One region of the Pseudoalteromonas porphyrae genome, then DNA from elsewhere that is predicted to be linked to it. Evidence: predicted binding sites of a transcription regulator. Region 1 holds the regulator's gene; each other region holds the start of a gene.
The links. Region 1 encodes MetJ, which represses methionine synthesis genes. Its sites were predicted from a motif close to TAGACGTCTAGACGTCTA; they were not measured.
Positions count from the first base shown of each region.

Region 2: a site for MetJ is predicted at 4,838-4,855, ahead of metA (homoserine O-succinyltransferase). Genes of this name have one in related genera too.
Region 3: a site for MetJ is predicted at 8,439-8,456, ahead of metK (methionine adenosyltransferase). Genes of this name have one in related genera too.

Region 1 covers NZ_LHPH01000014.1:18,300-29,427, forward strand. The annotation lists gene hslU (HslU--HslV peptidase ATPase subunit) at 1-136, opposite strand, end outside; gene hslV (ATP-dependent protease subunit HslV) at 148-666, opposite strand; gene ADS77_RS12745 (SPOR domain-containing protein) at 746-1,276, opposite strand; gene priA (primosomal protein N') at 1,295-3,481, opposite strand; gene rpmE (50S ribosomal protein L31) at 3,716-3,928, shown strand; gene ADS77_RS12760 (malic enzyme-like NAD(P)-binding protein) at 4,793-6,034, shown strand; gene metJ (met regulon transcriptional regulator MetJ) at 6,135-6,455, opposite strand; gene metB (cystathionine gamma-synthase) at 6,653-7,915, shown strand; gene metL (bifunctional aspartate kinase/homoserine dehydrogenase II) at 7,922-10,267, shown strand; gene ADS77_RS12780 (penicillin-binding protein 1A) at 10,347-11,128, opposite strand, start outside.
Region 2 covers NZ_LHPH01000007.1:57,971-69,098, forward strand. The annotation lists gene ADS77_RS07345 (histone deacetylase) at 61-969, opposite strand; gene ADS77_RS07350 (PilZ domain-containing protein) at 1,023-1,388, opposite strand; gene ADS77_RS07355 (TlpA disulfide reductase family protein) at 1,477-1,962, opposite strand; gene ettA (energy-dependent translational throttle protein EttA) at 2,100-3,773, opposite strand; gene ADS77_RS07365 (DMT family transporter) at 3,856-4,755, opposite strand; gene metA (homoserine O-succinyltransferase) at 4,921-5,868, shown strand; gene ADS77_RS07375 (homocysteine S-methyltransferase family protein) at 5,858-6,925, shown strand; gene metH (methionine synthase) at 6,936-9,566, shown strand; gene ADS77_RS07385 (hypothetical protein) at 9,859-10,215, shown strand; gene ADS77_RS07390 (hypothetical protein) at 10,707-11,128, shown strand, end outside.
Region 3 covers NZ_LHPH01000018.1:83,002-94,129, forward strand. The annotation lists gene putA (bifunctional proline dehydrogenase/L-glutamate gamma-semialdehyde dehydrogenase PutA) at 1-2,771, opposite strand, end outside; gene ADS77_RS15005 (winged helix-turn-helix transcriptional regulator) at 2,942-3,424, shown strand; gene ADS77_RS15010 (TIGR04211 family SH3 domain-containing protein) at 4,029-4,616, opposite strand; gene ADS77_RS15015 (CYTH and CHAD domain-containing protein) at 4,831-6,351, shown strand; gene ADS77_RS15020 (START domain-containing protein) at 6,382-7,050, shown strand; gene metK (methionine adenosyltransferase) at 7,186-8,337, opposite strand; gene tkt (transketolase) at 8,616-10,607, shown strand; gene ADS77_RS22740 (HNH endonuclease) at 11,047-11,128, shown strand, end outside.

The sequences.
Region 1 (11,128 bases):
CACGCAAATCTTCATTTAATTGCATGCGGCGCCAGCGATTACGAAGTGCAATAGACACGGCTTTTTTTGCTTTTGCTTGGCCAATGATATGTTGGTCAAGTTCATGGACGATTTCTCTGGGAGTCATAGCAGACATAGCAGTTCCTATTACAATTCTTCGATGGTTTGGAAGTTATTTGTGAATACACAGATATTGCCGGCAATTGTTAGGCTTTTTTCTACAATTTCATGGGCACTTAAATCGGTGTTTTCTAATAATGCAGTGGCGGCGGATTGAGCAAAATTACCACCGCTGCCGATTGCTATTAAGTCATTTTCTGGCTGCACTACATCACCGTTACCTGTAATGATCAGTGAGGCGGTTGAATCTGCAACAGCAAGGAGGGCTTCTAATTTTCGCAGCGCGCGGTCACTTCGCCAATCTTTAGCCATTTCTACTGCGGCTTTGGTTAGGTTGCCTTGGTGCATTTCAAGTTTGCTTTCAAAACGTTCGAATAGGGTAAAGGCATCAGCAGTGCCGCCAGCGAAACCAGCGATCACTTTGCCATTATAAAGGCGTCGAACTTTGCGGGCATTGCCCTTCATTACGGTGTTGCCAAGCGAAACTTGGCCATCGCCACCAATGACGACTTTATCGCCGCGACGTACACTTACAATAGTGGTCATGTTATTCCTCATCATCGAGCCGCAGGGCGACTCGTTAAAAGCGATTGATGATGAGTTAATATGGGTTAATGGGCTAAATTCAAGTCCAAAGCCAAATTCCGCAGCCAGTTATTTTGCTACGCTTGAGTTTGTTTTTGTCGCTTTCAGCTAAGCGCTTGGTTTTATAGGGGCCTAAACGTACTTTATACCAAATACCATTGGTGCCAGTGGTTTCACGTATCTCAGCAATTAAACCTGCAAAGGCAATTTTAGCTTTGAGGGTTTCAGCTTGACCATGGGTTCTAAAAGATCCGCATTGCATGACATAAGGACCTTTTTGCTCAAGCTCTTTTACTTCAACTTGAATTTCGTGTTCTTTTATTTCTTTAATAAACTCAGGCGGACGCGGTTTTGCGGGCTCAACTTTTACTGTGGGTTGCGTTGGATTTGCCTGCTGCTCTACAAGTTTTGGATCTGCATTATTTTTTACGTACCACAGGCCAAAACTAAAACCACCAACAAGAAGCATAGTTAGCAATACTAACAATACTGGAAATGGCTTTTTTGGTGGGGCTTGTTTTTTACTGGAACGTTTGCCTGGTTCTTTATTGATAAAATCGTGTCGTGCCATGGCTTTTTGTTTCTTACCTTAAATCATATCTATTGGGTCTACATCTAAGCTCCAGCGCACCTTCTGTGCTAATTTACTGGTGCTTAAATAATCGACCATCTGCGCGAGATATTGGTGTAAAAGAGGGCGATCGTGCGCTTGAATGTGTAATTGAAAACGATACTTACCTGCTACTCGCTCTAATGGAGCAGGAATTGGACCTAGCAATTGTATACCAGTTAGACCATGCACTGGAACTAAATCTGTTAAAAAATCGACGACTTGTTTTATGCTGTGTCCTTCTGCTCGCACAATTGCCATGTTGGTAATGGGGGGCAATAGTGCGTCCTCACGTTCTTGTATCGCAAAGCGGGCAAAATCTTGATAACCATTGTTTACCAAATCTTGTAATAGTGGGTGTTCAGGAAAATGAGTTTGTAGTAATACTTGCCCAGGCTCCCCGCTGCGTCCAGCTCGCCCAGCTACTTGGGTAACTAGCTGTGCCAAATGTTCTGTAGCACGAAAATCACAGGAATATAAACCGCTGTCTACGTCTAAAATCAGCACTAAGCTTACATCCGGGAAATGATGCCCTTTAGCGAGCATTTGTGTACCAACCAAGATGCGTGAGCCGCCTAAGTTAATTTCATCAAGGGCTTTTTCTAGGCTGCCTTTTCGCCGTGTTGAATCGCGATCGATGCGGCTTATCGGTGTATCTGGAAATTCACCTGTTAAAAATTCTTCAATTTGTTCAGTGCCTTTACCGTTAGGGAATATTTGTGTACTCCCGCAATCAGGGCATTGATGGGGTACTGGGTGTTGTTCACCGCAGTGGTGGCAAATCATCTGACCAATTGCTTTATGAAAGGTTGCGCTAGTGCTACAGCGCGTGCACTCACTTAACCAGCCACATTCATGGCAGATTAGCGTGGGCGAAAAACCACGGCGATTTAAAAACACCATGACTTGTTTGTTGCGCTTTAAGTGTTGGCGAATGGTTGCAAGGCTTGCATGTGCAATGCCTGCTTGATCTGGTTGGCCTTTCATATCAAGCAATTGAAATTTATTGTCGGTACTGGTTTGCGCGCGCTGAGTAAGGCTTAGTAATTGATATTTATTATTAATCGCTTTATGCAATGTTTCTAGAGCTGGCGTAGCAGAGCCGAGTATGAGCGGTATCTTATGCTGAAAAGCGCGATACGCAGCTAAATCGCGAGCGTGATAGCGTAAGGTGTCTTGTTGCTTGAAAGAGCTATCATGTTCTTCATCAACAATGATCATCCCAAGTTTTAAAAAAGGCAAAAAAATGCTCGAACGAGTACCAATTACGATTGCGCAGCTGGCTTTTTCACAAAATCGCCAGGTTTGCAGGCGTTCGTTATCGGTTAATGCTGAGTGCCATAGCATAATAGGCGTGTCGGGAAAGCGACGGCGAAACCGGTTGACTGTTTGTGGTGTTAGGCCAATTTCAGGCACTAAGACGAGTGCTTGTTCTGCGCGTTTTAACACCTCTTCAAGGCACTGTAGGTAAACCTCTGTTTTCCCGCTGCCGGTCACGCCTTCAAGTAAAAAACTATTAAAGCCAGTGCTTTGATTTATTGCTGTGCAGGCGACTGCTTGTTCTTTATTCAGCGTTGGTTTAGTACCGACTGTTGGTGCTTGCTGCTGCCACAAGTTGTCGTGCTCAATGCTTTGATTAATGAGCTCTTTGCTGATCAGACTATCAATGGTTTTTTTATTAAACCCTAACGCTTTTAATTCTGTTAAGGATGATTTACCTGATTGCGCTAATTGTTTAAGTAAATTTAATTGGCTTTTTGCTTTTAACGAAGGAAGTTTGGCACCTTTTTCAGTTAACGCGACCATCGAAATACTCGTTTTATCAGGGCAATGGCCTTGGCGTAGTGCACTTGGCAACGCTATATGGATTGTTTCACCTAGTGGGTAGCAATAATAACGAGCAGTAAATCGTAATAGATCTAGGTGGCTTGTGGTTAATATTGGCGCGTCGTCAATAACTTCAAAAATACTTTTTATTTTATTTAAAGGCACCTCGGTTGTGTCTTTAAGTGCTAAAACCACCGCAACCTTTCGTTGATTACCAAAAGGGACTAATACGCGTGAGCCAACATGTAGCTGTGAACTCAACCCATCAAGTTGCTCAGGTAGGCGATAATCAAAGGTGCGATGTAATGGCACCTTTATAGCAACTTCAACAAAACTCATAACAACTCAAATAAAAGCAAGTAAGAGTGATAATGTACTAAAATTGCAGAAAAAAGCCTACCAGCAAATAGGCTGTTTATTTTTTTTGTTTATATTATTAGCAAATAATGTATTTAAAGCTTGTCGTAGGCAGGGTTGTTGCTTAGAATACGCGTCCTAATTATTTTGATTTTAACGACGTATGGTGCCAGACTTCGGGTTTGGAGAGCGATGCGGCCTTAACTAGAGGTTTCTATGAAAGAAGGTATTCACCCTAAGTACGAAGTAATTTCAGCATCTTGTTCATGCGGAAATAAGTTCGAAACTCGTTCTACTTTGTGTAAAGACATTCACCTAGACGTATGTTCTGCGTGTCACCCGTTTTACACTGGTAAGCAAAAGATTTTAGACACTGGTGGCCGTGTTGATCGCTTTAACAAGCGTTTCGGTGCACTTAGCAGCAAGTAATTATTGCTGTTGTGTCGGAAAAAGCACCTTAGGGTGCTTTTTTTATGCCTGCAATTTAATTAAAACTGGTTAGGGCGTGTGACCTTTCGTGATTAATTTTGCAGCATGTTTGGTATTTAAGCAAGGCAGCGCCTATAGTAGTGTGGTGTTCCCCACAAATAGGCGATAACGCAGTATAAATGCCAAACATGCGCTGCCCAAAGAGTTATTCCTTGGGGCGATTAACTCTTTGTTACCTACATGGGGGTAGGCAAGGGGCGTGAGCAGGACGCGGAAGCTTTGCTCGGTTTTTACTTAGCCCACTCGATTTCAAACCTCGCGCCGCGATTAAATCGCCCCTAGATTGAACAAATTTCAATCCACAAAGGATAACACGCCCAAGTATCAGCGGTTAAATTCACCCTTTTTTACCCCTGCCTAAAGTAACCATCATTTTTAGTTTTTATAGTGACTATAGCCACTAAATAACAGACAAACAGTTAGATTTTAACTATATTCAGTAATATATTTTGTTTAATTAATTGATGTTATGTTGATAAAAAGTCATTTAATGAGCCTAAATGACGCTAACGTCGTATATTTATATCTTTTATAGGGAATGTGTATTTTAGGTGTAATAAAGTACTATTTAGATGATTTTAGAACAGGTTTTTTGATGCTTTCTTGGCGTGTTATTGCTGGATTTTGAGGTTTTTTTACAAAACTGGTCGATAAAACGCATAAAATTAACAGATCTAGCTTATAACAGGATAGACCTGATATTGCTTGAATTTAATTGTAATATAGGTATCGTTCCAAGATACAGACTATAGAATAGAACTGCTTACTCTCACTTTTAACTTACTTGCAGGATAAAATCGCGTTATGTCAGACTTTCGTGAACAAGCTTTACATTACCATTCGCACCCCGTTCCAGGAAAAATCAGTGTTGAGCTTACTAAGCCAGCCGAAACCGTACAAGATCTCGCTCTAGCTTATAGCCCTGGTGTGGCTGAGCCTGTGCGTGAAATTGCCGCAGATCCAGCTAATGCTTATAAATATACTGGCAAAGGTAATATGGTTGCAGTAATTACCAATGGTACTGCTATTTTAGGCCTAGGTAATTTAGGACCTCTTGCTTCAAAACCAGTTATGGAAGGCAAAGCTTTGTTGTTTAAACGCTTTGCTGGCCTTGACTCAATTGATATTGAAGTAAAACACACAACCACAGAAGATTTCATCAATACCGTTGCAAATATTGCTGATACTTTTGGTGGTATCAACCTAGAAGATATTAAAGCCCCAGAGTGTTTTGAAATTGAAAAAGCATTGATTGAGCGCTGTAGTATTCCAGTGTTTCATGATGATCAACACGGTACAGCTATTGTAACTGCTGCAGGTATGATTAACGCACTTGAAGTGCAGGGTAAAAGCATTGAAGATGCGATTATCGTTTGTTTGGGTGCCGGTGCGGCCGCTGTTGCATGTATGGAGCTATTAATTAAGTGTGGCGCATTGCGTGAGCACATTTATATGCTTGATCGTAAAGGTGTTATTCATACGCGTCGTGATGACTTAAATGAATATAAACAGTTGTTTGCTAACAATACAGATAAGCGCACTTTGCAAGATGTTATTGCTGATGCTGATGTATTTGTTGGTGTATCAGGACCGAACCTGCTTGCACCGGAAGATCTTAAGCTGATGGCTGATAGGCCAGTTGTTTTTGCATGTTCAAACCCAGATCCAGAAATTGCACCTGCGCTTGCTCATGGTGCGCGCGATGATTTGATTATGGCAACGGGTCGTTCTGATTATCCAAATCAAGTAAATAACGTGTTGTGTTTCCCGTTTATTTTTCGTGGTGCATTAGACGTACGTGCGAGCAAAATAAATGATGAAATGAAAATTGCCGCAGTTGAGGCAATTCGCAGTATTACTAAAGAGCCAGTGCCTGCTGAAGTATTAAAAGCAGCAGGTGTTGATAAACTTGAATTTGGACCACAGTATATTATCCCTAAACCAATGGACCCGCGTTTATTACCGCGCATTGCAAAAGCAGTGGCGCAAGCGGCTATTGATTCAGGTGTTGCACAAATTGATATGCCTGAAAACTATATGGCGTAATAGGCACTATTTGGCAATAAAAAACCTCAATTCACTGAATTGAGGTTTTTTGTATCCAAATCATTGCCTGAAACAGGTGCACGTTATTTACAGGTGAAGATCAGTCTTCATTCAGGATAGGCACTTCTAAACCCATCTCTTGCATAATCTTTTTAACTTCTTCTGGTACTTTTTCTGGATTATCTTTACGTAAGTCTTCATCGTTTGGCAATGGTTGGCCAGTAAATGCGTGTAAAAATGCTTCGCAAAGTAATTCACTATTTGTTGCATGTCTAAGGTTATTAATTTGACGGCGAGTACGCTCATCAGTTAAAACCTTTAATACATTTAACGGGATCGAAACGGTGATCTTCTTAACTTGTTCTGATTTTTTCCCGTGTTCTGCATATGGGTGAATATATTCACCATTCCATTTAGCCATAAGATGTATCGTTGCCTCAGGTTGTTAATTGTTTGCGCGACCATTTTGTAGCGCAAAGATGCGGAAATTCTATCGTTTTAAAAAAGATAGTCAAATACTAGTTATTTAGCCATCTAGGGGTATAAATGTTTTGACTTCTTAAATTTGATCATCTAACCTTTTAGACGTCTAAACATCCAGTTAATATAGGTGACGGTATGAGCAAAAAAAATAAAGCGACAATCGCAGTACGTAATGGCATTGATGCTGATAAACATCACGGTGCTGTTGTGCCTCCTATCCACCTATCGACCACCTATTCATTTGCCGATTTTGATACTAAGCGCGAATATGATTATGGCCGTAGCGGTAATCCTAATCGTGATTTACTTGGCGAAACACTCGCAAAGCTTGAAGGCGGTGCCAAAGGCATTATAACTGCTACCGGCATGGCGGCAGTACATTTAGCAACACAATTACTAAATAGTGATGATACGTTAGTCATTCCACATGACTGTTATGGCGGCAGCTACCGTTTGTTTACTTCGCTTGAAAAGCGCGGCTTATTAAAATTAGTGGTTCTAGATTTAACAAACGCTGAAAACCATCAAAAAATACTTGAGATTAAACCTAAGCTAATTTGGATTGAAACACCAAGCAACCCAATTTTACGTTTAACTGATATTAAAGCGATTACGACAATTGCAAAGCAGTGCGGCGCTTTAGTTGGCGCAGATAACACGTTTTTATCACCGGCCTTACAAAACCCAATTGAATTTGGTGTTGATATTGTTGTGCATTCAACCACTAAATATATTAATGGCCACTCCGATGTTGTTGGCGGCGCTGTCATTGCAGCAACACAAGAGCTGGGTGACGAGCTTGCTTGGTGGGCAAATAATATTGGTATTACAGGTGCACCATTTGATAGTTATTTAACATTACGTGGCCTGCGGACTTTAAATGTACGTTTACGTCAGCACCAAGAAAATGCCTTTATCATTGCGCAATATTTAGAAAGTTCACCCTATGTGAGCCAAGTATATTACCCTGGTTTAGAATCTCATCCACAACATCAGTTAGCAAAACAACAACAACGTGGTTTTGGTGGCATGGTAAGTTTTGATATTGCTGGTGATGTAAATGATGCAGCAGCATTTTTAACGAGCCTAGAAGAATTCAGTTTAGCGGAATCGTTAGGCGGTGTAGAAAGCCTAATATGTCACCCTGCAACGATGACTCATGCTGGTATGGATGCAACAGCTCGCTTAGAGGCGGGTGTGGGTGATACGTTAATCAGAATTTCGGTGGGTATTGAAGATGTAAAAGACTTAGTTGCTGATTTAGAACGTGTGTTTAACAAAGTTAAGCCAGGCCAAGGTAATTGTAGTTCGACGACTACTAAGAGTAACTCGACGCAGCAAAGTACAGAGCAAACAAATTCATTCAAATTAACGCCTGCACATACGGCTTTGTGGTAATAGAAAATGGTAAATATAGTTCATAAATTTGGCGGTTCAAGCTTAAGCTCCGCGGAGCGTTATCAAGCCGTAGCAAATATTATTTTAGCACACACCGAAGCAGGTGACTGTGTCGTTGTGTCGGCAGCAGGTAAAACAACCAATACGTTGGTTAAGTTATGGCAAAGTTATCAGCAAGGTGATCAACAAGCCGTAAGTGATATTTTATTACAGCTTGATAATCATCAGCGTACTTTGATTGAGCAGCTATTAAGCCCAACAGCGCAATACGACGCAATTGATGTGTTAAAGCAAGAGTTAGCCTTAATAGCACAGCAAGCTCAACAGCAAAGCTTACAGGAAGCTTCATTGCTTGCTCACGGTGAAGTATGGTCAGCCCGTTTATTGGCTGCTTATTTACAGCAACTAGGACTTGAGGCGAAAGATATTGATGCGCGCCAGCTATTTACACTTAATGACGGGCAGTTGCTGCACCAAAAAAATCAACAAGCATGTGCAGACTTGGTTTCGGCTAACTGTATTAATGTTGTAACCGGTTTTATTGCGTCAGATTGTCAGGGTAATACGATTACTCTCGGGCGCAATGGCAGTGATTACAGTGCCACTTTATTAGGGAGTTACTGTCATGCTAATCAGGTGTCAATTTGGACCGACACGCAAGGTGTATTTAGTACTGATCCGCGTAAAGTTAAAAAAGCGCTTAAGTATTCTAAGGTCTGTCGTGGTCAAGCTAATTTACTTGCGCGTTTAGGTAACCCTGTTTTACATGCTAAGACGTTATCACCTTTGAAAAATACCGACATAAAACTAGTGGTACGCAGTAGTTATGATACGGATGCCAGTGCCACAGAAATTGTTAAAGAAGGTTACAGTAAAGCTAAACGGTTTATTACGACGTTGGAGAATATTGATTTACTGCGCATTGATCAGCTTCGTGCTGGTGAAGTGGGAGAGTTAAGTCAGTTAATTCAACATAGCCTGCATCATTTTATTCAAAATGGCGATACATACCTATTAGTACCAGCAGAAGCGACGCATCAAGTCGTCAGCCACCTGCAAGGGCGAGCTAATATTATAGAATCAAATTTACATGGTTGTGCGGTTGTTGCGCCACGCAATGATGTAACTCAGTTACTTGAGCAAGCAACGCAGGTGCTGAGTGAGCAAAGTTTAGCGCCGCGTTTTAGTCATCAAGATAATGATTATTTACTACTGCTTACCGATCAATCTATTGATAGCGATGTACTTACATTACTGCATGACAAGTTAATAAATAAAGGTCAAGAGCTCGCGATCATTGTTGCTGGTATTGGTAATGTAGGTGAGGTATTTATTGATCAATTAAGTCAGCAGCTTAATCGCTTACAGCAGCATTTTAGTGTCAAGCTCGTTGGTTTATTGCGTTCACGTTCTATGTTATTTAGCCCAAGTGGTATAACACTTGAACAGTGGCAAACGCAATGGCAAAACGAGGCTGTAGACTACCAAGAAGCAGATCTGTTAGCACATATTGGTGAATTAGATTACGAACATAAAGTAGTGATTGATATTACAGCGAGTGAAGCGTTTAGTAAGCTTTACCCTGCGTTTGTTAATTTAGATTGTCATATGATTAGTGCTAATAAATATGCCGGTACAGCAAATAACGACTGGTATCAAAGTTTGCGTCAAAACTTAGCTGAGCGTAACTTATTGTGGCGTTATAACACCAGTGTGGGTGCCGGTTTACCGATTAACTTCGCATTAGCTGATTTACAAAACAGTGGCGATTGTATTACTCATATCGAAGGGGTTTTTTCGGGTACTTTATCTTGGTTGTGCAGTAGCTATGACGGTAGTGTAGCATTTTCAGATTTAGTATTAGAAGCGCAGAAGATGGGCTTTACTGAGCCTGATCCGCGCGAAGATTTATCTGGTCGCGATATGCAGCGCAAGTTACTTATTTTAGCGCGTGAGCTTGGACTTACGCTTGAGTTAGATGATATCGCATTAACACCGTTAATGCCTGCAGAGTTAGCACAAGGGGATTGGCAGTCATTCTTGGATAAAAAACACTTACTTGATAATTTTATTGCTGAAAAAGCGCAAGACGCGGCCAAAGATAATAAAGTACTGCGCTACACTGGCGCATTATCAATTCTTGATGGCAAAGTAACGGCTAAAGTTGGTTTAGCCTATGCGACACAAGGCGATGCACTTGCTAATTTAACACCAGGCGATAATATTTTTGTGATTAACAGCCAGTGGTATAGCGATAATGCGTTAGTTATTCAAGGCCCCGGCGCAGGTAAAGAAGTCACCGCTGCGGGTGTGCATTCTGATTTATATTGGTTAGTACAAAACTTAAAGTGATGCCAAGTTAAGTTATGAGAAACATAACAAAAAAGCGCCAAGTTGGCGCTTTTTTAGTTTAAAAGAGACTATATTCTGTTTAAAATAGCTCTTCTTCCGTTTTTGTGTCTTCTTCAAATATATTTTCTACATCTTGCAGTACATATTTAGTAGGTGCAGTACCTTTATCAAAATATTCAAAGCGGCTAGTGTAGTCATTCTTTTTACTTAATAGTCCTGTTGCTAAGTCGATACGTACCGATACTAGATCTTCAGGCGGTTCGATCGGCGCCTCAGGCTTACCATCAAGCGCTACACGCATAAAATCAACCCATGCAGGCTGTGCTGTTTTTGCACCAGACTCAGCACCGGAGATTTGAGCACTGGATAAGTTATTGTTGTAAGTTGAGCGTCCAAGTGGATTGCCTGGATTATCAAAACCTACCCAAACGGTTGTTAATACGTTTCGATTGAAACCACTAAACCAAGTATCAACAGAGTCATTGGTTGTACCAGTTTTGCCAGATAAATCGCGTCGATCTAATGCTTGTGCGCGCCAACCTGTACCACTCCAGCCTGTTTTATGACTCCAACTGCCACCACCCCATATAGCGCTGTTCATAGCGTCAGCAACTAAGAATGCATTTTGTTTAGAAATGACACGCGGAGCACAGCGGGGGAGGGCGGGTATATCTGCGTTATTTTGGTCGTGTTGATTTAATTGTGTCGTTGTTAACGTTTGATCTGCAAATAGCTCATTTTCTATAGCATCACAGGTTAACAAAGGCTCAGTTTTAAATAGTACTTCACCAGTAAAGTCTTGGATTTCGCTTATAAAATAGGGTGAAATCAAATGGCCACCGTTTGCAAATGCACTCATAC
Region 2 (11,128 bases), on a different contig from region 1:
GTAAAAAATCGCTGTAAAAGCTGCTTTTAGTCACGTGTTTTGTAAGTCTTGAATGTTTATTTAAAAACGCGCAGCCTGCTCTACAACAATAGCATGGCGTTTTGCAAGGCGCAGGTGATCTCTGTCATAACCGCCTCCAATGACAGTAGCCACCGGAGTATTATGTTCTATACAGCGTTTTAGTACTAAATTGTCGCGTTTTTCTATGCCTTGCCAACTAATATCAAGTTTACCTAAACCATCTTGCTGCCACACATCCACACCTGCGTCATAAAGTACTAAATCAGGGTTAAGCTCTTTTAGTAAAAAGCGCAACGTATCATCAACAATACCTAAGTATTCATTGTCTTGCATATTATTAGCTAAACCAATATCTAGGTCGCTCGCTGATTTACGAAACGGGAAATTCTTTTCACAATGAATAGAGCACGTATAAGCATAAGGTTGATGCTGCAACATCGCGGCAGTACCATCACCTTGATGCACATCAAGATCAAAAATAAGCACGTTGGTAATTTCACCAGATTGTATAAGCGTTTGCGCGGTAAATGCTAAATCATTCACCATACAATAGCCTGAACCAAAGTCAGTATGCGCATGATGCGTGCCCCCAGCTAAATGACAAGCAATACCGTGTTGCAAAGCAAGACGTGCGGTTTTTAAAGTGCCTTGCGGGGCGGTGAATGTGCGCGCCATTAACTCATGTGACCAAGGCAGCCCAATACGGCGCATGGCTTTTTCATCCAATCGGTTATACCAAAGATCATTTATATAGTTATGACAATGGATCAGCTCAAGTGCCTCTGGCGTGCCTAATTCAGGTTTAACTAAATTATTAGTCACTAAGCCGAGTTGTTTAACATAGTCGTGTAAATGCGCAAATTTACTCATCGCAAAGCGATGTTTAGGATCAAAGTTAAATGAGTAGTTTGAATGGTATACCAAAGGTAAATCTGGGTTTAAAGTCATAACGGCGCTATGTAATCAGTTTACGCTATGGTAATCAACAAATCTTTAACAGTCTATTCTTGTTCGTGAATAAGCATCGCGAGTTCACGGTGGAGTAAGGCGTCATCTGCGAGGTTTAACTCAATTAAACGTTTTAGATGAGTAATACTGTCAATATCAATATGCGTACATTTTAAGCCAATATGATGCTGCTCTATATGACAAATAGTGACAGCCATTTTAATTTCAATATCGCTTTGCGGTAAAGTAAAGCATAAATGACCTGTAGCGTTTTTATTTGCAGTGAACGCATCACATCGAGTAATAAGCGCACCGTGCAACGAAATATCTAATAATTTGCACGGGTATTGATTATCGGCTAAATCTAATTGGGCAGCAGTTGAAAATAAAACACGAGAAAATTGGCGGCGGTTCTTCATAATTCAACATACCTTTATTTGTGGCTAAAATGATGTTCGCTCATACCTTAAGCATAGTCGCTAAAGTTATGATAGGCCAGAGTTAGTCTTAGGGTTTAACTAGCTTTGCTGCTGTTTTATAAAGAATAGGATCTTGGGGATCTGATGTTGTGGTAGCAAGTACAACCTTGCCTAATTTATTGATAAAAAGCGTAGTGGGTGTACCACGAACTCCTAATAATTCTGCACTGTCATCTGCATTTATTGCGGTTTGAAAATGATGACCACGCGAAAGTAATGATTGAGCGGGGTTAGCGTCTTCATCTTCACGAAAACTCACAGCAATTACTTGCAGGCCCTGAGATTGATATTTTAGATGAATTTTATCCAGTCCAGGCTGCAATTTTTTACAATACGGACACCATGTTGCCCAAAAATGTAAAATAAACGGTTTGCCTAATAGGTCTTGGGTTTTAATTTGGCTACCATCTGCCATATTAAAGGTCAGCATCGGTAATTTGGGAGATTGCTCAGTCTCGGCGGCAAAGCTTAATAAGCTCATGCTTACTAAAATCAGTGCAAATAAGTATTTCATGGTGATTATTTTATAAAGTGAAGATACTTAACTAGAAAGGCGCAAGCGTTTATTTCTTTCAAAAATAAAAAGCCCCGCGTAAATGCAGGGCTTAAAATATGTTTAGAACCTAGAACCTAGAACCTAGAACCTAGAACTTAACCAATCTTTTTATACTTAATACGCTTAGGTTGTGTAGCTGCCGACCCTAACGTCTTTTTAAGCCATTCTTCATACTCAGTGTAGTTACCATCAAAGAAGTTTATTTGGCCTTCATCACGGTAATCAAGAATGTGTGTTGCAATGCGGTCTAAAAACCAACGGTCATGCGATATACACATAACACAACCTGGGAATTCTAAAATCGCATTTTCAAGAGCACGTAATGTTTCAACGTCCAAGTCATTGGTTGGCTCATCCAGTAGGATTACGTTGCCGCCCGCTTTTAAAAGCTTAGCTAGGTGTAAGCGGTTGCGCTCACCACCAGATAAGTCTTTAACAAACTTTTGCTGATCGTTGCCTTTGAAGTTAAAGCGACTAACATACGCGCGGCTTGGAAATTCAAAATTACCAATCTTTAACACGTCTTGACCATCAGCAATTTCTTGGAAAACTGTATTGCTGTCATCCATATTGCCACGGAACTGATCAACGGTTGCCAGTTCAACTGTTTCACCTAAGCTGATCTCGCCGCTGTCTTGTTGCTCTTCACCACTAAGCATTTTGAATAAAGTTGATTTACCCGCGCCATTAGCACCGATAATGCCGACAATGGCACCTTTTGGCATAGTGAAACTTAAATCATCAATCAGTACGCGATCACCAAAGCTCTTTTTCAAGTTTTTAACTTCTATTACTTGATCGCCTAAACGTGGTCCAGGTGGAATAAACAGCTCGTTAGTTTCATTACGTTTTTGATAATCAGATTGCTGCATTTCAGTAAACTGTGCCATACGTGCTTTAGACTTAGCTTGACGACCTTTTTGATTTGAACGTACCCACTCAAGCTCTTGTGCAATTGATTTTTGACGTGCTTTTTCAGATTTCTGCTCTTGTTGTAAGCGGGCATCTTTTTGCTCAAGCCACGATGAGTAGTTACCTTCCCATGGAATACCTTCACCACGGTCAAGCTCTAAAATCCAACCTGCTACATTATCAAGGAAGTAACGGTCATGCGTTACCGCCACAACTGTGCCTTCGTAATCATGTAAGAAGCGCTCAAGCCACGCGACAGATTCTGCATCCAAGTGGTTAGTTGGTTCATCGAGGATAAGCATATCTGGTTTTTCAAGTAATAGGCGACAAATAGCAACACGACGACGCTCACCACCAGATAGGAACTCAATTTTAGCATCCCATTCAGGTAAACGTAGCGCATCAGCAGCACGCTCTAATACGTTATCAATGTTATGACCATCGTGAGTTTGAATGATTGCTTCAAGCTCACCTTGCTCTTTAGCTAGTGCATCAAAGTCAGCACCTTCCATTGCATATTCGTTATATACTTCATCAAGGCGGTTTAGCGCGTTTTTAACTTCGCTTACTGCTTCTTCAACAATTTCACGTACTGTTTTGCTTTCATCTAAAATAGGCTCTTGCGGTAGGTAACCAATTTTAGTGCCCGGTTGAGGGTATGCTTCACCTTCAAATTCTTGGTCAAGGCCTGCCATAATACGTAGTAACGTTGATTTACCAGAACCGTTTAAACCAAGTACGCCAATTTTTGCGCCAGGGAAAAAATGCAAAGAAATATCTTTTAAAATAGTGCGCTTAGGCGGCACAACTTTAGATACTCGACTCATCGAGAATATAAATTTATCAGGTAAAACCATGGAAGGAGCCTTCAAATAAGAATAAAATTTTTAATGCTCTATTGTAGAGTCTCAATGGCTAAACAGTCAACGCATCAGCACGTTAATTAGCAAGCAATACACCTACGCCAATAAGCGCAAGTAGGCCGCCAAGTAGCATTTTATTGGTAACAGGCTCACGCTTAAAAAAACCAATACTCATTACAATCAATGGGGCAGTAGCAAAAATGGTCTGTGCTATCGCAGGATCGGTGTATTTTACGGCGCCGAGTTGCAGCCACAAACCTAAAAAAGTACCTAAAAATACAGCAACAAAAAACCAGTGTTTACCGCTAATCCCTTTTAATGTGAGTGCTTGTTTAAAATCACTGCTTTTAAACATTGCAACCACTAATGCAACAGTAAGTGTCCCCGATGCAAGCCTAATTAATGCAGCCCATAAGCTGCTCATCTCTTCGTTATTAAGCGCTCCTTTTGACATTACCATTCCAAGGGCTTGGCATATTGCGGCAGCAAGTGCGCACAAAACACCAACGCGATAATGTTTATTATCAACACTTGGCAGTCCTTTTGCGGGCTTAATCGCAATTACAACACCCACACTGGTTAATGCAATACCAAACCAAGCAAAGGCTGATAAGTAATGGCTTAACAGAATAATATTAAAAATACCAACCAAGGCCGGGGCTAATGACTCAATAACTAATGTACGCGCTGGGCCTATATTACGTAGAGCTGCAAAATAAGCGCTGTCACCAATAGCAATACCAATAACTCCGCCCGCAATGAGCCACAGCCAGCTGGTAATTTGGGTTGGTATAGCAAAATCTTGAGTAATGACAAGTGTAACTAGCATCAATGCACTCGCGAGCACACCTTTACTAATATTTAATTGCATTGGGGTTAAGTGATGACTAAAACCTTTATATAAAATAGTTGATAGCGCCCACACCAGTGCCGCAAGTATTGCTAATAACTCACCTAAACCAAGCCAATCAAACACAATTTCACCTTGTAGTTAAATTAAGAAGGGCATTATGGCGAGCTTGTTTAAGAATGCAAAAAATTGTTTAATTAAACTCATTTGGACATCTAAACATCTAGAGGTTGAAATTTCCAGCTATCCGTTCATAATTAGCCATTGGTTAAAAATACCTTGGAGATGAGTATGCCTATTACCGTTAAAGATGAATTGCCCGCAATTGCGAAGTTACGCCAAGAGAACGTATTCGTAATGCCAAAAAGTCGTGCGAAAACACAAGAAATTCGCCCTATGCGCTTGGCTATTTTAAACTTAATGCCTAATAAGGTTGAAACCGAGGTACAATTCATTCGTTTACTTGCTAACTCGCCTTTGCAAGTTAATGTAGAGCTATTACGCTTAGATACCCATCGTAGTAAAAATACCTCAGAGCAGCATTTAGATACTTTTTATCGTTATTTCTCTGAAGTGAAAGACAGTAACTACGATGCATTATTAATTACTGGTGCGCCATTAGCGCATTTAGAATACGACGACGTAGCCTACTGGGATGAACTAAAAGTGATTTTAGACTGGGCAGAGCAGCATGTAACGTCAACGTTATTTTCGTGTTGGGCGGCCCATGCGGGTTTATTCCATCATCATAATTTAAAGCGTGAACTTAAAGAAAATAAGCTGTGTGGCGTGTTTACTCATAAATGCTTTTTTGAACATGGCGCACTTACGCGCGGTTTTGATGACACCTTTGTAGTGCCACATTCTCGTTATGGCCACATCGACATTGAAAAAATAAATGCGTGTGAAGATTTAGTCGTGCTGGCAGGTTCAGAGCAAGTAGGCGCTTACTTAATAAAAAATAAATCAGGTAGCCAAGTTTACCTAACAGGCCACCCTGAATATGATGCACATACATTAAAGGGCGAATATCAACGTGATTTAGCAAAAAGCCCTGATGCGCCGATGCCAGAAAATTATTTTCCAGATAACAACCCAGATAACGAACCGTCGAAAACCTGGCAAAGTCATGCTTTTTTGCTTTTTTCGAACTGGTTAAATTATTATGTGTATCAAACCACACCCTATGATATTAATTTAGTTAGCCAAGACGTAAGGACTAACAACTATGCCGAATAATTTAGAAAACAAAAGTGCCGAGTTAATTGACGCGCTAAAGCAGCGTATTTTAATTCTTGATGGTGCAATGGGCACTATGATCCAAGAACATAAACTCGAAGAAGAAGACTACCGTGGTGAGCGCTTTAAAGACTGGCATGTATTAATTAAAGGCAATAATGACTTATTAAGCCTTACGCAGCCAAAAATTATTGGTGATATTCACCGTGGTTTTTTAAGTGCGGGCGCCGATATTATCGAAACCAACACTTTTAACTCGACCACTATCTCAATGGAAGATTACGACATGGCCAGCATCAGCCGTGAAGTAAATTTAGAGTCTGCAAAATTGGCACGCAGTATTTGTGATGAATTTACAGCTAAAAACCCAGCAAAACCACGCTATGTTGCGGGTGTGCTTGGGCCAACATCTAAAACCTGCTCGATTTCACCGGATGTAAACGATCCCGGTTACCGTAATGTAACCTTTGACAAGCTGGTCACTGCATATGTTGAATCAACCCTTGCGTTAATGGAAGGCGGTGCAGATCTTATTCTAATCGAAACCATTTTTGATACACTGAATGCAAAAGCCGCCTCGTTCGCAGTAGAGGAAGCGTTTGAACAAGCGGGGCGTAAATTGCCGGTAATGATCTCAGGGACTATTACCGATGCATCGGGGCGTACCTTATCAGGGCAAACAACCGAAGCGTTCTATAATTCGATTCGCCACATTAAGCCAATTTCAATTGGCCTAAACTGCGCACTTGGCCCAGACCTATTACGCCAATACGTAGAAGAGCTATCGCGCGTATGCGAAACCTTTACCTCGGTTCACCCTAATGCTGGCCTGCCAAATGAGTTTGGTGAATACGATTTAGAAGCGCCGGAAATGGCCGCTGAGATTATCGATTGGGGTAAGTCTGGCTTCATCAATATAGTGGGCGGTTGCTGTGGTACTACACCTGCACACATAAGAGCCTTTGCCAAAGGGCTTGAAGGTGTTAAACCGCGTCCGTTACCAGAGCTTGAAGTGCGTATGCGTTTATCTGGCCTTGAAGCCTGTAATTTAAATTAGGATATCTGACATGAGTCAAAAAATAGCTGTATTTACAAACGTCGGCGAACGTACCAATGTTACAGGTTCTGCCATGTTTAAGCGTTTGATCATGGAAGAAGATTTTGAAGCTGCACTCACCGTTGCCCGTGAACAAGTAGAAAATGGCGCTCAGGTAATTGATATCAACATGGACGAAGCCATGTTGGACTCAAAAGCGGCAATGGTTAAGTTTTTAAACTTAATCGCCTCAGAGCCTGACATATCACGCGTACCAATCATGGTCGACTCCTCAAAATGGGAAGTCATCGAAGCAGGCTTAAAATGTATTCAAGGCAAGGCGATAGTAAACTCTATCTCTTTAAAAGAGGGTGAAGAGCCGTTTATTCGCCAAGCAAAAATAATTAAGCGCTTTGGCGCGGCTGCCGTGGTAATGGCGTTTGATACGCAAGGTCAAGCAGAGACTGCCGATAGAAAATTCGAGATATGTGCGCGCAGTTATAAAATATTAGTAGACGATATTGGCTTTGCTCCCGAAGATATTATTTTCGACCCGAATATATTTGCCGTAGCCACAGGTATTGAAGAGCACGACAATTACGCTGTTGAGTTTATTGAAGGTACACGTCGTATCAAAGAGGGGTTACCGCATTGTAAAGTGTCAGGCGGTGTATCAAATGTATCGTTCTCATTTCGTGGTAATAACCCAGTCCGCGAAGCCATTCACTCAGTATTTTTATACCATGCAATTCAAGCAGGTATGGATATGGGCATCGTCAATGCAGGGCAGTTAGCCGTGTATGATGATATACCAGCAGAACTTCGCAAAGCGGTTGAAGACGTAGTACTCAATACCGACCCAGGCGCAGGTGAACGTTTAGTTGAGTTGGCACCAAAATACTCTGGCATGGCGCAAGCAGAACGCGTTGAAGATTTAGAATGGCGCACATGGCCAGTTGAAAAACGCTTAGAACACGCCCTTGTTAAAGGCATTACAGAATATATAGATGTAGATACAGAAGAGTGCCGTGCGGCTGCCGACAAACCTATTCACGTAATAGAAGGGCCGTTAATGGACGGCATGAACGTGGTGGGCGATTTGTTCGGTGCCGGTAAAATGTTTTTACCGCAAGTAGTTAAATCAGCTCGTGTAATGAAACGCGCGGTAGCCTATTTAGATCCATACATTGAGCTTGAAAAAGAAGAAGGCTCTACCAATGGCAAAATAGTGATGGCAACGGTAAAAGGCGATGTACACGACATTGGTAAAAACATCGTTGGTGTTGTTCTACAATGTAATAACTACGAAGTTATCGACTTAGGCGTAATGGTACCTGCAGATAAAATACTGCAAACCGCCATTGATGAAAAGGCTGATATAATCGGTTTATCAGGCCTGATCACGCCATCACTTGACGAAATGGTACACGTAGCCAAAGAAATGAAACGTCGAGGTTTTGAACTGCCGTTACTCATTGGTGGCGCGACGACCTCAAAAGCGCATACAGCAGTTAAAATAGAGCCGCAGTATGATAAAGGCGTAGTCTACGTTAATAACGCCAGCCGCGCAGTTGGTGTTGTATCCAATTTATTATCAAAAGAAATAAAGCCCGGCTTTTTAGAAAAAGTCAGCGCTGAATATGTCAAAGTACGTGAGCAACAAGCCCGTAAAAAGCCACGTTCAAAACCGGTAACTATTCAACGTGCCCGCGATAACGCCGCGCAACTCGACTGGGATAATTACACGCCACCGGTGCCTAAAAAACTCGGTGTTACTGAGTTTAAAAATGTATCAATCGCAACATTGCGTAAGTACATTGACTGGACGCCGTACTTTATGACGTGGTCAATTGCTGGTAAATATCCACGCATAATGACCGATGAAGTCGTCGGTGAGCAAGCGCAAAGCTTATTTAAAGACGCCAACGACATGTTAGACGACCTTGAAAAAGCAGGTACGTTGCAACCATTAGGTGTATTTGGTTTATTTCCAGCTAACCGAGTGGGCGATGACATTGAAATCTATACTGACGAGACCCGCAAAGAAATACTCACAACATCTTGCCACTTACGTCAGCAAACTGAAAAAACCGACTTTGCAAACTACTGCCTAGCTGATTACATTGCACCAAAAGGGACACCCGATTACTTTGGTGCGTTTGCAGTGACCGGCGGTTTAGAAGAAGATGCATTAGCGGATGCGTTTGATGCTCAGCAAGATGATTATAATAAAATTATGATCAAAGCCGTGGCTGATCGCTTAGCCGAAGCCTTTGCTGAATACCTCCATGAGCAAGTACGTAAAGAATATTGGGGCTTTGCACCAGATGAAAATCTTGCCAATGACGAACTAATACGCGAAAACTACCAAGGTATTCGCCCAGCTCCAGGTTACCCAGCATGCCCTGAGCACACCGAGAAAAAGAAAATCTGGCAATTACTCGACACAGAAAAACGCATTGGCATGCAGCTAACTAGCTCCTACGCCATGTGGCCAGGTGCGGCAGTATCAGGTTGGTATTTCTCTCATCCTGAGGCTAAATACTACGCAGTAGCGGCGGTACAACGCGATCAGGTTGAAGATTACGCCAAGCGGACCAACATGACGCTGGAAGAAGCTGAAAGGTGGTTATCGCCTAACTTAGGGTATGAGCCGGACTAAGGTCGTTGTAAACTTTAAGCAGTGAATTATAAGTAAAAAAGCGAGTCAAGTTAGGCTCTTTTTTTTATAAAGTAATTGCGAGAGTACAAAGTTTTCTGGTTTTTCCCTCATATCATTATTGCTGGCCTTTTTGGACTAAATAACAAAGGGGATTTTATTGCCAAGAAAAACAATTATTTACAATAGGGTTGTTTAGTGGAATTATTAAACGATGAAGTGGAGGTCATTTGGGGTGTCTAAAATATCAACGTGGTATTTGAGAAGCTCTTAGGCCAAATTAATAAGGAATATTGTGGCTATAAAAACTAATCAATCAGGTGCAATTAAAGATGAATTTAACTTTTCGACTCTGGGTATCTGGATAAAACTTTATTTGGTTGCACTTTGTGCTTTTTCATTAATACTTTCTATTGTAATGGTGAGTATAGTTATTAAAAAGGGAGGCGTACACCCAGCAGCACTAGTTGCCGCAGTAAGTGGTCTTTGTGGCTATGCTTATTGGCATTTATGGGCTGTATCTAGAAGAAAGGTTAAGCATATAACTACTTTAGCCGTGCTTAACTTAATAATAGGTGGAAATATTCTTGGCTGTTTAATGATGTTTTTTATTCGCCAATCCGCGGTTAAAGAAATCTCCAGCAATAAGTAATTAATGATAAATCCGCGAATTTATATTTGCCTAATAGCCCCATGAGCTAGCCCGTGAAAACTACTAGAGCTAGCTTACTCCATGTGGGCAGATACTGCAGTTTCGGGCTACACCCAGAAGAAAAATACAACGCAATAGTAGCGGTGCAACGTGATTCAGGTCGAAAGGAGAAACAAAATAGGAATATAGAGTCACCCGTCTGAGTCAAATTATTTAGGTATTTTTTAATTTTTTACGGTACATTTTTATTTTTACGCACTCCTTAAAGTAGTTAAAATTTATATGCGTCATGTTTAATTAGCTTGTTACGTATTCTTCACTAATCAAATTAAAAACTGACTATACGGTATTAAGTTGTAAATAAAGTAATAGCTCTAGTTGTTTTTCGCTACAAAATATAACACTTGTTAACATTTTATTGGTTGTTACTGTATAATTAAGCTGCATTGGATATTTACCTTTGCGGTTTTTTTATCTCTAGGGTTTTGTTTATGAAGTGCTTTCTATTTTTATTTTTGCTGTTCAGTAGCCAGTTAAAGGCGCAGCAACCACTTATAATCGATATTATCAGCAGTGAAAACTTTAGTGAGCGTTATACGGCTTTTTTAAATGGTCGCGATGTAATGGATGTTACAGATTTTAATCCGAGTACAGATGGTTCACATCTTGAGATTGTTGAAATGATATTGCTCCAGCAAGCGCTGTATTTGGGAGGGGAAACTAAAAAAGTGGTATTTCGCCCGCAAACTTGGGTAAATTCGACGGAGTTTGATTCTTTAATTGACGGCAGTAGTTTAATGCTCGCACGTACCATCTGGCACGAAGACTTACTGGATTATCGAGGCTCTCTTTATGTAAGTGATGCCGTTATAGAGTTTGGCCAATATGAAGCTGGTTTATATGTATCAGTAGA
Region 3 (11,128 bases), on a different contig from region 1:
CGAATGATGTGAACACATGGGCCAAATACTTCACGTTTAAGCACTGACAAATCTTTGATTTCGTATAAACGAGGAGCAAAGAAATACGCGCCATTTTCGCTATTATCTGGAATATCACATTGATAATGCAGTGTTGCGTTACCTTTTAGGTACTCCACATGATCGTTTAAGTTCTTAAGCGCTTTTTCATCGATTACAGGACCAATGTCGGTTGATAGCAATGAAGGGTCGCCTACGTGTAACTCTTTAAGCGCGCCTTTGATCATCTCAATCACGCCATCAGCAATGTCTTCTTGTAAAAATAATACACGAAGCGCAGAACAACGTTGGCCGGCACTTTGAAAGCCAGAACTGATCACATCATCAACAACTTGCTCAGGTAGCGCTGTAGAATCGACGATCATACAGTTTTGGCCACCTGTTTCGGCAATGAGTGGTACTTGAATATCGTTACGAGCAGCAAGAGTTTGCGAAATGATTGTGCCGGTTTCAGTTGAACCAGTAAACATAACAGCTTGAATACGTTCATCAGGAACAATCGTTTTACCCACATCGCTACCGCGAGCTACTACAGCCTGTACAACAAACTCAGGTAAGCCAACAGATAACATAAGTTCAATAGTACGTAGTGCAATATAACTTGTTTGCTCAGCTGGTTTTGCAATTACGGTGTTACCCGTTACGATTGCAGCGGCAACTTGACCTAAAAAGATTGCCAGTGGGAAGTTCCATGGGCTGATACATAAGATCACGCCGCGAGCTTCAAAACGCTCATCTTCACTTAGCTCTTCAGCGCGTGCTGCGTAGTAGCGACAAAAATCAACGGCTTCACGTACTTCATCAATACCGTCTTGCGCTATTTTACCAGCTTCTTTGATACAAATAGCCACTAGCTCATCGTGATGACGCTCTAAAATATCAGCAATGCGGCGCAGTAAATTAGCACGATCTTTTACAGGTGTTTGTGACCATGATTCAAACGCTGTTTCAGCATTGCTTAGCAAGGTCAGCATGTCATCACTAGAGTGTAGTTTGACGTGACCAATGATTTCTTGATGATTTGCAGGGTTTTTAACGGCTAATGAACCTTCAGGTACATCCGTTGCTGTAATACGGTGCTCTGTAAACCAAGTATCAAGATTTTCTTTGAATGGCGTAATGATATTGATATCAGTTAAGTCCATGCCTTTTGAGTTTGCACGTTCTTCGCCATATAAATCAATTGGCATTTTGATTTGTGTATTGTACTTGTTACGTAAGCCTTGGAGTGTTTCAACCGGATCCGGCAGTAACGATTCAACAGGTTTAGTCGTATCAACAATCGCATTTACGAATGAAGAGTTTGCACCGTTTTCAAGTAAACGACGAACCAAATAAGCAAGTAGATCTTCGTGTTGGCCTACTGGAGCATACACACGACACTGGATTTTTTCTTCAGTAACGATTTGATCAAATAATGATTCGCCCATACCGTGTAAACGTTGAAATTCAAAACCTTGGTTATCACCTTTTGCAACTTCTAAAATAGTCGCTGCAGTGTAAGCATTGTGTGTTGCAAACTGTGGATAAAGCACATCACGTGCTTCAAGTAATTTAATTGCACAGGCTTTGTAAGAAACATCAGTGGTTGCTTTACGTGTAAATACAGGAAAGTGATCTAAACCATCTTGTTGTGTGGTTTTGATTTCGGTATCCCAGTATGCGCCTTTAACTAAACGTACCATCATCTTACGGCCAACGCGGCTGGCAAGTTCAGTTAACCATTCAATCACAAAAATTGCGCGTTTTTGGTACGCTTGTACTGCTAAGCCAAAACCATTCCAATCAGCTAGGTCATCATCGCTAAATACAGCTTCGATGACATCAAGCGAGATATCAAGACGGTCAGCTTCTTCAGCATCAACGGTAAAGCCAATGTCATAGCTTTTAGCAACCATTGCTAGCTCTTTGAGCTTAGGCACGATCTCGTTCATCACGCGTTCTTTATGCGTGAATTCATAACGAGGATGAATTGCAGAAAGCTTTACAGATATGCCTGGACTTTTTACTGGACCACGGCCATTAGCGGCTTTACCTATGGCATGAATCGCATTCATATAGCTATTGAAGTAGCGATCCGCATCTTTCATGGTGCGCGCGCCTTCACCTAGCATATCGTATGAGTATACATAGCCTTTTTGTTCTTTTTCAGCAGCACGTTCGATAGCTTCGTCAATCGTACGGCCCATAACGAACTGCTTACCCATGATTTTCATGGCAAAATTTACTGATTTGCGAATAACCGGTTCGCCTAAGCGACCAATCGTTTTCTTCAATACACCAAACTGCTGTTCTTTGGTTTTATCAGTGTAGTTAACCATTTTACCGGTAACTAATAGACCCCAAGATGATGCGTTTACAAATAACGAATCACTGCTACCTAAGTGAGAGCTCCAGTCGCCTTTTGCAAGCTTATCGCGGATCAAGGTATCTTGAGTTGCTTTATCTGGCACACGTAGCAGGGCTTCTGCTAAACACATTAATACCACACCTTCTTCACTCGAAAGTGAGAATTCATTTAATAGTGCATCAACACCGCTTTGACCATCTTGATCACGACGAATATTGTGAACTATCTGACGAGCACGTTCCCATGCGCGGCTACGGGCTTTAACGCCTACTTCGGCAAGGGGTAAAATGTGATCAATTACAGCATTTTCGTCAATGCGGTAAAAGTCACGGATCTTTTGTCGAATTGGACACGTTGTTGTCAAATCGCCGTTGAATAACATAAGTAACCTCTGGTGTGTGGAGTCTTGCAGCTAAAAAAGTATGCTGCTCGATTATCATGTTGCGTAATGCGTGCATTCTAATTAAATTCCAGCAGAATATGCTGGTTAAATTTGGCGTTTTACGATAATTTACAGGGCATACCTTTAACTTATCCGCATAAAATTCTGTTATGACAAGTTCGAATAGATTACGCCTGCTTGATCGTATCGATTTAGCAATATTAGATGTACTGCAAAAAAATGGCAGAATATCTAATGTTAACCTCGCAAAGCAGGTTAACTTAAGCCCTAGCCCTTGTCTAGATAGAGTAAAACGACTCGAACAAGAGGGCTACATAGAAGGCTACTTTGCTAAATTGAGCGAAGCCAAGCTAAACCAAAGTTTGCTTGCGCATGTGCAAGTATCTTTAGTGACCTCCAACACTGCGGTGTTTAAAATATTCCGTGAGCATATTTTAAAAATTAATCAAGTTGTTGAGTGCGATATGGTCGCTGGTGGCTATGATTATTTACTGAAAATCCGCGTATCAGATATGGATGAGTACCGCCAAGTATTAGGTGATTTAGTTGATATCCCTGGGGTTGGTACACATCACACTTATATGGTGATAGAGAAAATCAAACAAGACAGCGGACTTAGACTCGACACTTAAATTTAACTCACTGCTACCAACATGTAGGCGGGGGTTTACCCCGTGCATGTTTAATTCCCAACATAAGCTCACCAAAAAGAAATTAATGTTAGTCAGGATTTACTCTGTGCAGCGCAAAGCGCCTCTGTGCTCTCGGTGGTAAAATAATTATTGTCGCCATAAATGGCGACCTACAGGGGCGCGGTGCTTGCATTACTTGTAGGAGCGTTGTTTGGCACCGTAAAGATAAAGTGATTATCGCGATGTTAACTCACTGCTACCAACATGTAGGCGGGGGTTTACCCCGTGCATGTTTAACTCTCCACATAAGATCACCAAAAAGAAATTAATGTCAGTTAGGATTTACTCTGTGCAGCGCAAAGCGCCTCTCTGCTCTCGGTGGTAAAATAATTATTGTCGCCATAAATGGCGACCTACAGGAGCGCGGTGATTGCATTACTTGTAGGAGCGTTGCTTGCCAGCGTAAAGATAAAGTGATTATCGTGAGATTAACTCACTGCTACCAACATGTAGGTGGGGGGTTATCCCGCGTAATATTAATTACATCGCATATAAAAAAAGCACCCAAGGGTGCTTTTTTTATATCTAATATATTATTTAACGCTTACGCCCAGCCGTCATAGCGCTTACGACGCGATAATACGATAGTAAGAATAATGCCTAAAAATAAACCGATGAATGCAATTGCACCGCCGTAAGTTAGTAGCTGACGTTTTTCTTTCGCGCCTGCTTGCTGTTTTTGGGTGCGCTCAGCTTCTAAGGTGCTTTTAAGTTTAATTATTTGCTCAGAAAGAACATTATTTTGGTCTGTCAGCGTTTGGTTTTGTTCTTGAAGCTGAGGTAATTCAATTTGAGCTTGACGAAGTTGCTCTTGCATTGATGTCATTTCAGAGCTCAAAGTACGATATTGTTGATGGATACCAGCTGTTTGAGAAATGAACTTGGCTTCAACCCAACCTTCACGTTCTTTATCATCGATTACTTTAAAAAAACCATTTTCTTCAGATGAAGTAAGAGTTAGCTTAGTACCAGCATCAACAGAGCCAATAATACGGTAATTTTTACTCGAACCTGAATGCATAAATGTATAAAGGTTATCAACTATATAAGCGGTTTTTTCATCGGCCTGCTCTGCGTGGCTCATAAATGTAGCAGCTGCAAGCAGCAACGCTAATAAAGAATGTTTTAACATCAATCTACCTTGTTAATGTAACCGTGACTGCTACGGCAATAGTGTTTTTCATAGTTAAGTAGTGAGATAGTATGGATTTAACGCTCTAATAGCAAGGCTGATATTGTAATCGTGTATGTGAGCATAAAGGCTCAATCAGCTAAAATATTTGCAATGTTGGGCTGCTTTGTTTATTTTGAGCTCTTATTTATTTTAAAGGTAATCCTCAAGCCTAATGGATACTGAGATAGAACTGAAGTTTTTGGTGTCAGATGCCGTTATTCCACTGATCCCCGCGTTAATTACTCAATTTGCTAAAACCGTTACCAATAAGCCATCTCGTAGTTTGCAAAATGCTTACTTTGACACGCCGAGCCGTGAGCTTAGGGCATTAGATATAGGCTTTCGAACACGTTGTGCTGACAATCAATGTGAGCAGACAATTAAGCTCGCAGGTGAAGTTATGGGCGGTTTGCATCAACGTCCAGAGTACAATTTACCTTTGGACGGTTCTCGTCCAGATTTAAGTGCATTCGATGCTAATATTTGGCCGCATGGTATGCAAGTAAATGTAATTGCACAAAACCTTTATCCTATTTTTAGTACTAACTTTATTCGCCGCACGTGGTTAATAGAAACAAACAGTGGCGCTAAAATTGAGGTCGTCCTAGATAAAGGCGAAGTAGCAGCATCTGCAAAGGTAGAACCGATCTGTGAGCTTGAGATAGAGCTTGTAGAAGGAAGCCGCAATGAATTGTTTACTTTAGCCGATATACTAGTTGGACAAAGTAATATTCGTTTAGGGTTATACTCAAAAGCGGCACGAGGCTATCGCCTAGCGGATGAAAAACCACTTAAGCCGAGTAAATCAATTGGTTTTGTTTCTTTGCCTAATAATGCAACACAAGAGCAAGCTCTCATTGAGGCTATAAGTTTTGGCATTCGTTTTGTACAAAAGCATGAGCAATGCTATTTTGACAAACCAAGTTTAAAAACCCTCAAACGTGTGACTGACGGTATTAGCTTGATACGTCATACCTTCTGGTTATTTGATGATATTGTAGATAAAAACACCACGGAACGATTACGAACAGAGCTTAAATGGCTCCTAAGTGAGTTAGCGTGGGTAGAGAATGCAATTCAATTAAAAACATATACCTCTAAACGTCATGCCTATTATAAAAAAATTAACAGCGCGCCAGAACTAACACAAGTCATAAATGACTTAAAAGAGCTGCAACCTAGCATTGAAGATATTAATCGACTGTTTCACAGTGCACGCTACAACCGCTTATTGTTATCACTAACAACATGGTTGGTTGATAAGCAATGGCGAAAGAGTTGGGGGCAAACACAATTTCAAGCCGCAGAGCAGCCCGTTGCTGATATTGCGCCTCGATTATTTGATAAAGATTGGAAAGACCTACACCAATTACTGCCAGAACAAAAAACACTGACTTTTAAAGATTATTTAAATTTACGTACTCGCTTAGAAAACAGTTTGCTCAGTGGTAATTGCCTTGGCTCTTTGTTTGAAAAAGACGATCGCAATGAGTTCCGCATTCCTTGGCTTGATATTTCTCATGGTATGTATGAACTCAGTACGCTTGAGTATTTAAAGCAGTTATGTGCGGGGCAAGATGATGACGAACTTGCAAAAATTCAAAACTGGCTTGAGAAAAAATCGGAATATTTAGTAAGCGCAATGGAACAAAGTCGATTAGCTTCATATAAAATTTCACCTTATTGGTTATAACCATATTTAGCGAGTGCATAGGGATAGTGTATGTGGCAAAAATTATTATTTATTGCGCTGTTTTGCAGTGAGAGTGCAGTGGCCGAAGTAAAGTCATGGCAATTATGGAAGCATCAGAATGGTGTTAGCATTCACTACAAAAAACATGATAATGGTATTTTTGAAGTACGCGGTACAGTGACTGTTAGTAACACGAATGCTGGTGATTTTATGGCGTTACTTAGTGATGCAGAGAATGCGCCGCAATGGATTGAAAATGTTAAGAGTGTCAAAGTTTTAGCAAGATTAAGCCCCTCAGAAACTGTCGTGTACACTCAATTAGACTCACCATGGCCTGTCTCAGATCGCGATATGGTGAGTTATTCTTGTTATAAGCGATTAAACAATACGGACACTGAGCTGAAAATTTCGGCATATCCGGATTACTTTGATGAACAGCCTAATATGATCCGCATTACTGAAATAGAAGGTAGTTGGCTTTTAAGCGAAAAAATAGTCCAAGGGTTGCCACAATTAACGATTGTTCATGAAATATATGCAGATCCCGGTGGCGCTATACCGCATTGGATAAGTAATAAGGTTGGCCTTAAAAGTGCTCTTTTAACTATGCTCACGTTAGAGAAAAAGTTATTAAGCAAAGATTTTCAGACCAATAACACCGTTAGCAAAATCGGTGAGTGCACCGCCAAAGCAGCATAAAAAATTTAAATTATTTATCAGATTAACTTTATTACCATGAAATTATAGTAAAAGTCATTAAGTACAAATGGATAGAGTTTACGAGTATAAAAAAAGCGCCAGAAGGCGCTTTTTTTATTCATACAGAGGCTGAAATTATAGGCCAGCTGCTGCGCGAAGTGCGTCTGCTTTATCTGTGCGTTCCCATGGGAATTCATCACGACCAAAGTGGCCGTAAGCCGCTGTTGGTAGATAAATAGGGCGCTCAAGATCAAGCATTTGAATTAAGCCGTAAGGGCGTAGGTCAAAATGTTCACGAATAAGTTCGATTAAACGTGACTCTTCAAGCTTACTTGTACCAAACGTTTCAACACTGATAGACGTAGGCTCTGCAACACCAATTGCGTAAGACACTTGTAGCTCACACTTGTCAGCAAGACCAGCAGCAACAATGTTTTTAGCAACGTAGCGTGCAGCGTATGCCGCGCTACGGTCAACTTTTGATGGATCTTTACCAGAGAATGCACCGCCGCCGTGACGAGCCATGCCGCCGTAAGTATCAACGATGATTTTACGGCCCGTAAGACCACAGTCGCCCATTGGTCCACCGATAACAAAACGGCCAGTAGGGTTGATAAAGAACTTAGTCGCACTTGTAATTAGTTCAGCAGGTAGTACTGGCTTGATGATAGTTTCCATCACCGCTTCTACTAAATCTTTTTGTGAAATATCTTCACTGTGCTGAGTAGAAAGAACAACGGCATCAATGCCTACAGGTTTGCCATTTTCGTATGCAAAGGTAACTTGAGATTTTGCATCTGGACGTAACCAGTTAAGCTCGCCGCTTTTACGTACTTGCGCTTGGCGCTGTACTAAACGGTGTGAGTAAGTGATTGGTGCAGGCATAAGTACTTCTGTTTCGTTACATGCGTAACCAAACATTAGGCCTTGGTCGCCAGCGCCTTGTTCTTCAGGGCTTGTACGGTCAACACCTTGGTTGATATCAGGAGATTGCTTACCGATAGTGTTTAAAATTGCACACGAATCAGCGTCAAAACCCATATCAGAATGAGTGTAGCCAATTTCACGTACAGTTTTACGGGTGATTTCTTCAATATCAACCCATGCGCTAGTAGTGATTTCACCACCAACCATAACCATACCAGTCTTTACGTAAGTTTCACACGCAACACGTGCATGAGAATCTTGCTCTAAGATGGCATCAAGTACCGCGTCAGAGATTTGATCCGCAATTTTATCCGGATGACCTTCAGAAACTGATTCAGAAGTAAATAAATGTTTTGCCATTGTCTTTGTGCTCACAAATATTGCGCTTCACAAACGTCGGTAAGAGCGCTAAAAAATTAAGGGGCGTATTTTATCTAAAACAACGATAGTTGCATAGTGTTTTTACGCCTAGACGTCTAAAAAAAATTACTAATAACTTTTAGTTCTGAATAAAACTCCTTTGTACCTATAATTTATAGGGATTTTTAATTGCACACAGCACCCAGAATAAGTAAGAATGGGCGTTCAAAGTTACATACACACAAATCAGCGCAAATACAGTAAAGGTAGGAGAATTCATGCCGTCTCGCAAAGAACTTGCAAATGCTATTCGCGTCTTATCAATGGACGCAGTACAACAGGCCAAATCTGGTCACCCTGGAGCCCCTATGGGCATGGCTGATATCGCAGAAGTACTATGGCGCGATTATCTAAACCACAATCCAACAAATCCAGAGTGGGTAGACAGAGATCGATTTATACTTTCCAATGGCCACGGTTCAATGCTTATTTATTCTCTATTGCATTTAAGTGGTTATGATTTACCAATTGACGAAATTAAAAACTTCCGTCAAATGCATTCTAAAACACCAGGGCATCCAGAATACGGTTATGCGCCAGGTATCGAAACCACTACGGGCCCACTTGGTCAAGGGATCACAAACGCGGTAGGTATGGCGATTGCAGAAAAAGCACTCGCTGCCCAATTTAACCGCGAAGGTCACGATATTGTTGATCACCATACCTATACATTCCTAGGCGATGGCTGCTTAATGGAAGGTATTTCTCATGAAGCATGTTCACTTGCTGGTACATTAGGCCTTGGTAAGTTAGTAGCATTTTGGGATGACAACGGTATTTCAATTGATGGCGAAGTTGAAGGTTGGTTTAGCGACGACACCCCAGCACGCTTTAAAGCCTACGGCTGGCATGTAGTGAGCGGCGTTGATGGCCATGACTCAGATGCTATTCGCGCAGCAATCGAAGAAGCGCGTAGCATCACTGATAAACCAACACTGATTTGTTGTAAAACAGTGATTGGCTACGGTTCACCTAATAAATCAGGTAGCCATGATTGTCACGGTGCACCACTAGGTGAAGACGAGATCAAAGCCGCGCGCGAGTTCCTTGGTTGGACTGGTGAAGCATTTGAAATCCCAGCTGATATTTACAGCGAGTGGGATGGCAAAGAAAAAGGCAAGCAACTAGAAGCAAGCTGGGATGAAAAATTTGCAGCGTATGCAAGCGCACACCCAGAACTTGCTGCTGAGTTTAAACGTCGTACTCGTAGCGAGCTGCCAGCTGATTGGAGCGAGAAATCACAAGCGTACATTGAGCAGCTTGATGCAAACCCAGCAAATCCTGCATCACGTAAAGCGTCGCAAGATGCATTAAACGCATTTGGCCCGTTACTGCCTGAATTTATGGGCGGATCTGCCGATTTAGCAGGCTCTAACCTAACAATTTGGAAAGGCTCTAAAGGCCTTGAAGCAAATGATGCCAGCGGTAACTACATCTACTACGGTGTACGCGAGTTTGGTATGTCAGCCATTATGAATGGTATTGCACTACATAAAGGTTTTATTCCTTACGGTGCTACTTTCTTAATGTTTATGGAATACGCACGTAACGCAGTACGTATGGCCGCGCTGATGAAAGTGCCAAGCATATTTGTATACACGCACGATTCAATCGGTTTAGGTGAAGATGGTCCAACTCACCAACCAGTTGAGCAAATTGCGAGTATGCGTTTAACGCCTAACCTAGTTAACTGGCGCCCATGTGACCAAGTTGAATCTGCAATTGCATGGCAACAAGCGATTGAACGTAAAGACGGTCCAACCTCACTTATTTTTACTCGCCAAGGCTTAGCTCAGCAAACACGCTCAGCGCAGCAATTAAGTGACGTGAAAAAAGGCGGTTATGTACTTAGCTGTGATGGCGAGCCTGAGCTTATCTTTATCGCGACTGGTTCTGAAGTGCAATTAGCACAAGACTCAGCGGCTGAATTACGTAAGCAAGGTAAAAAAGTACGCGTTGTATCAATGCCATCGACTGACGTGTTTGATGCACAAGACGCCGCTTATAAAGAAAGCGTATTACCGGCTGCAGTTTCACGCCGCGTAGCAGTAGAGGCGGGTATTGCTGATTACTGGTACAAGTACGTAGGGCTAAATGGCGCAGTAGTAGGCATGACCACCTTTGGTGAGTCAGCCCCAGCTAACGAGCTGTTTGAGCACTTTGGCTTCACGGTAGAAAACATCGTAAGCAAAGCAAACGAATTGTTTTAATTTTTACGGCTAAAATTTAAAAGCCCGCACTGTGTTTACGCAGCGCGGGCTTTTTTGTATGGAGCTTTCAGCCGCCAGCCGTCAGATAAAAATAATCCGAGGCACAGTGCTAGGGAAAAGCCGTAGGAGGGTGCTTTAGCCCCGATTATATTGACGCTTCAGCCCCCTGTTATTCTTTACTCTATATTCTCGTTTATTTTTTAATTCTTGTTAGCGTGAAACTTGCTTTGCACGCTGTTTTTGTAGGTCGTGCTTTAGCGCGTAGGTCTGGTAGAGCGGAGCGAAACTCAGGATCTTGACCTAAGCAGAACAAAAGCTTTTTGATAGTAATACCTTAGGTAATTTGTTAAAAGCATATAAATTAGAAAAATGAGCGTTAAGCCAGCAGGAATATGCGCGGTGATCGTACTATAAAAATGTTAGGCTCAAGGAATATCAAATGACAACATGCATAATTTGCAAGGGTGAAAACCCAATATCAGAACTGAATTCATTAACAGATGAACATATCGTTCCAGAAT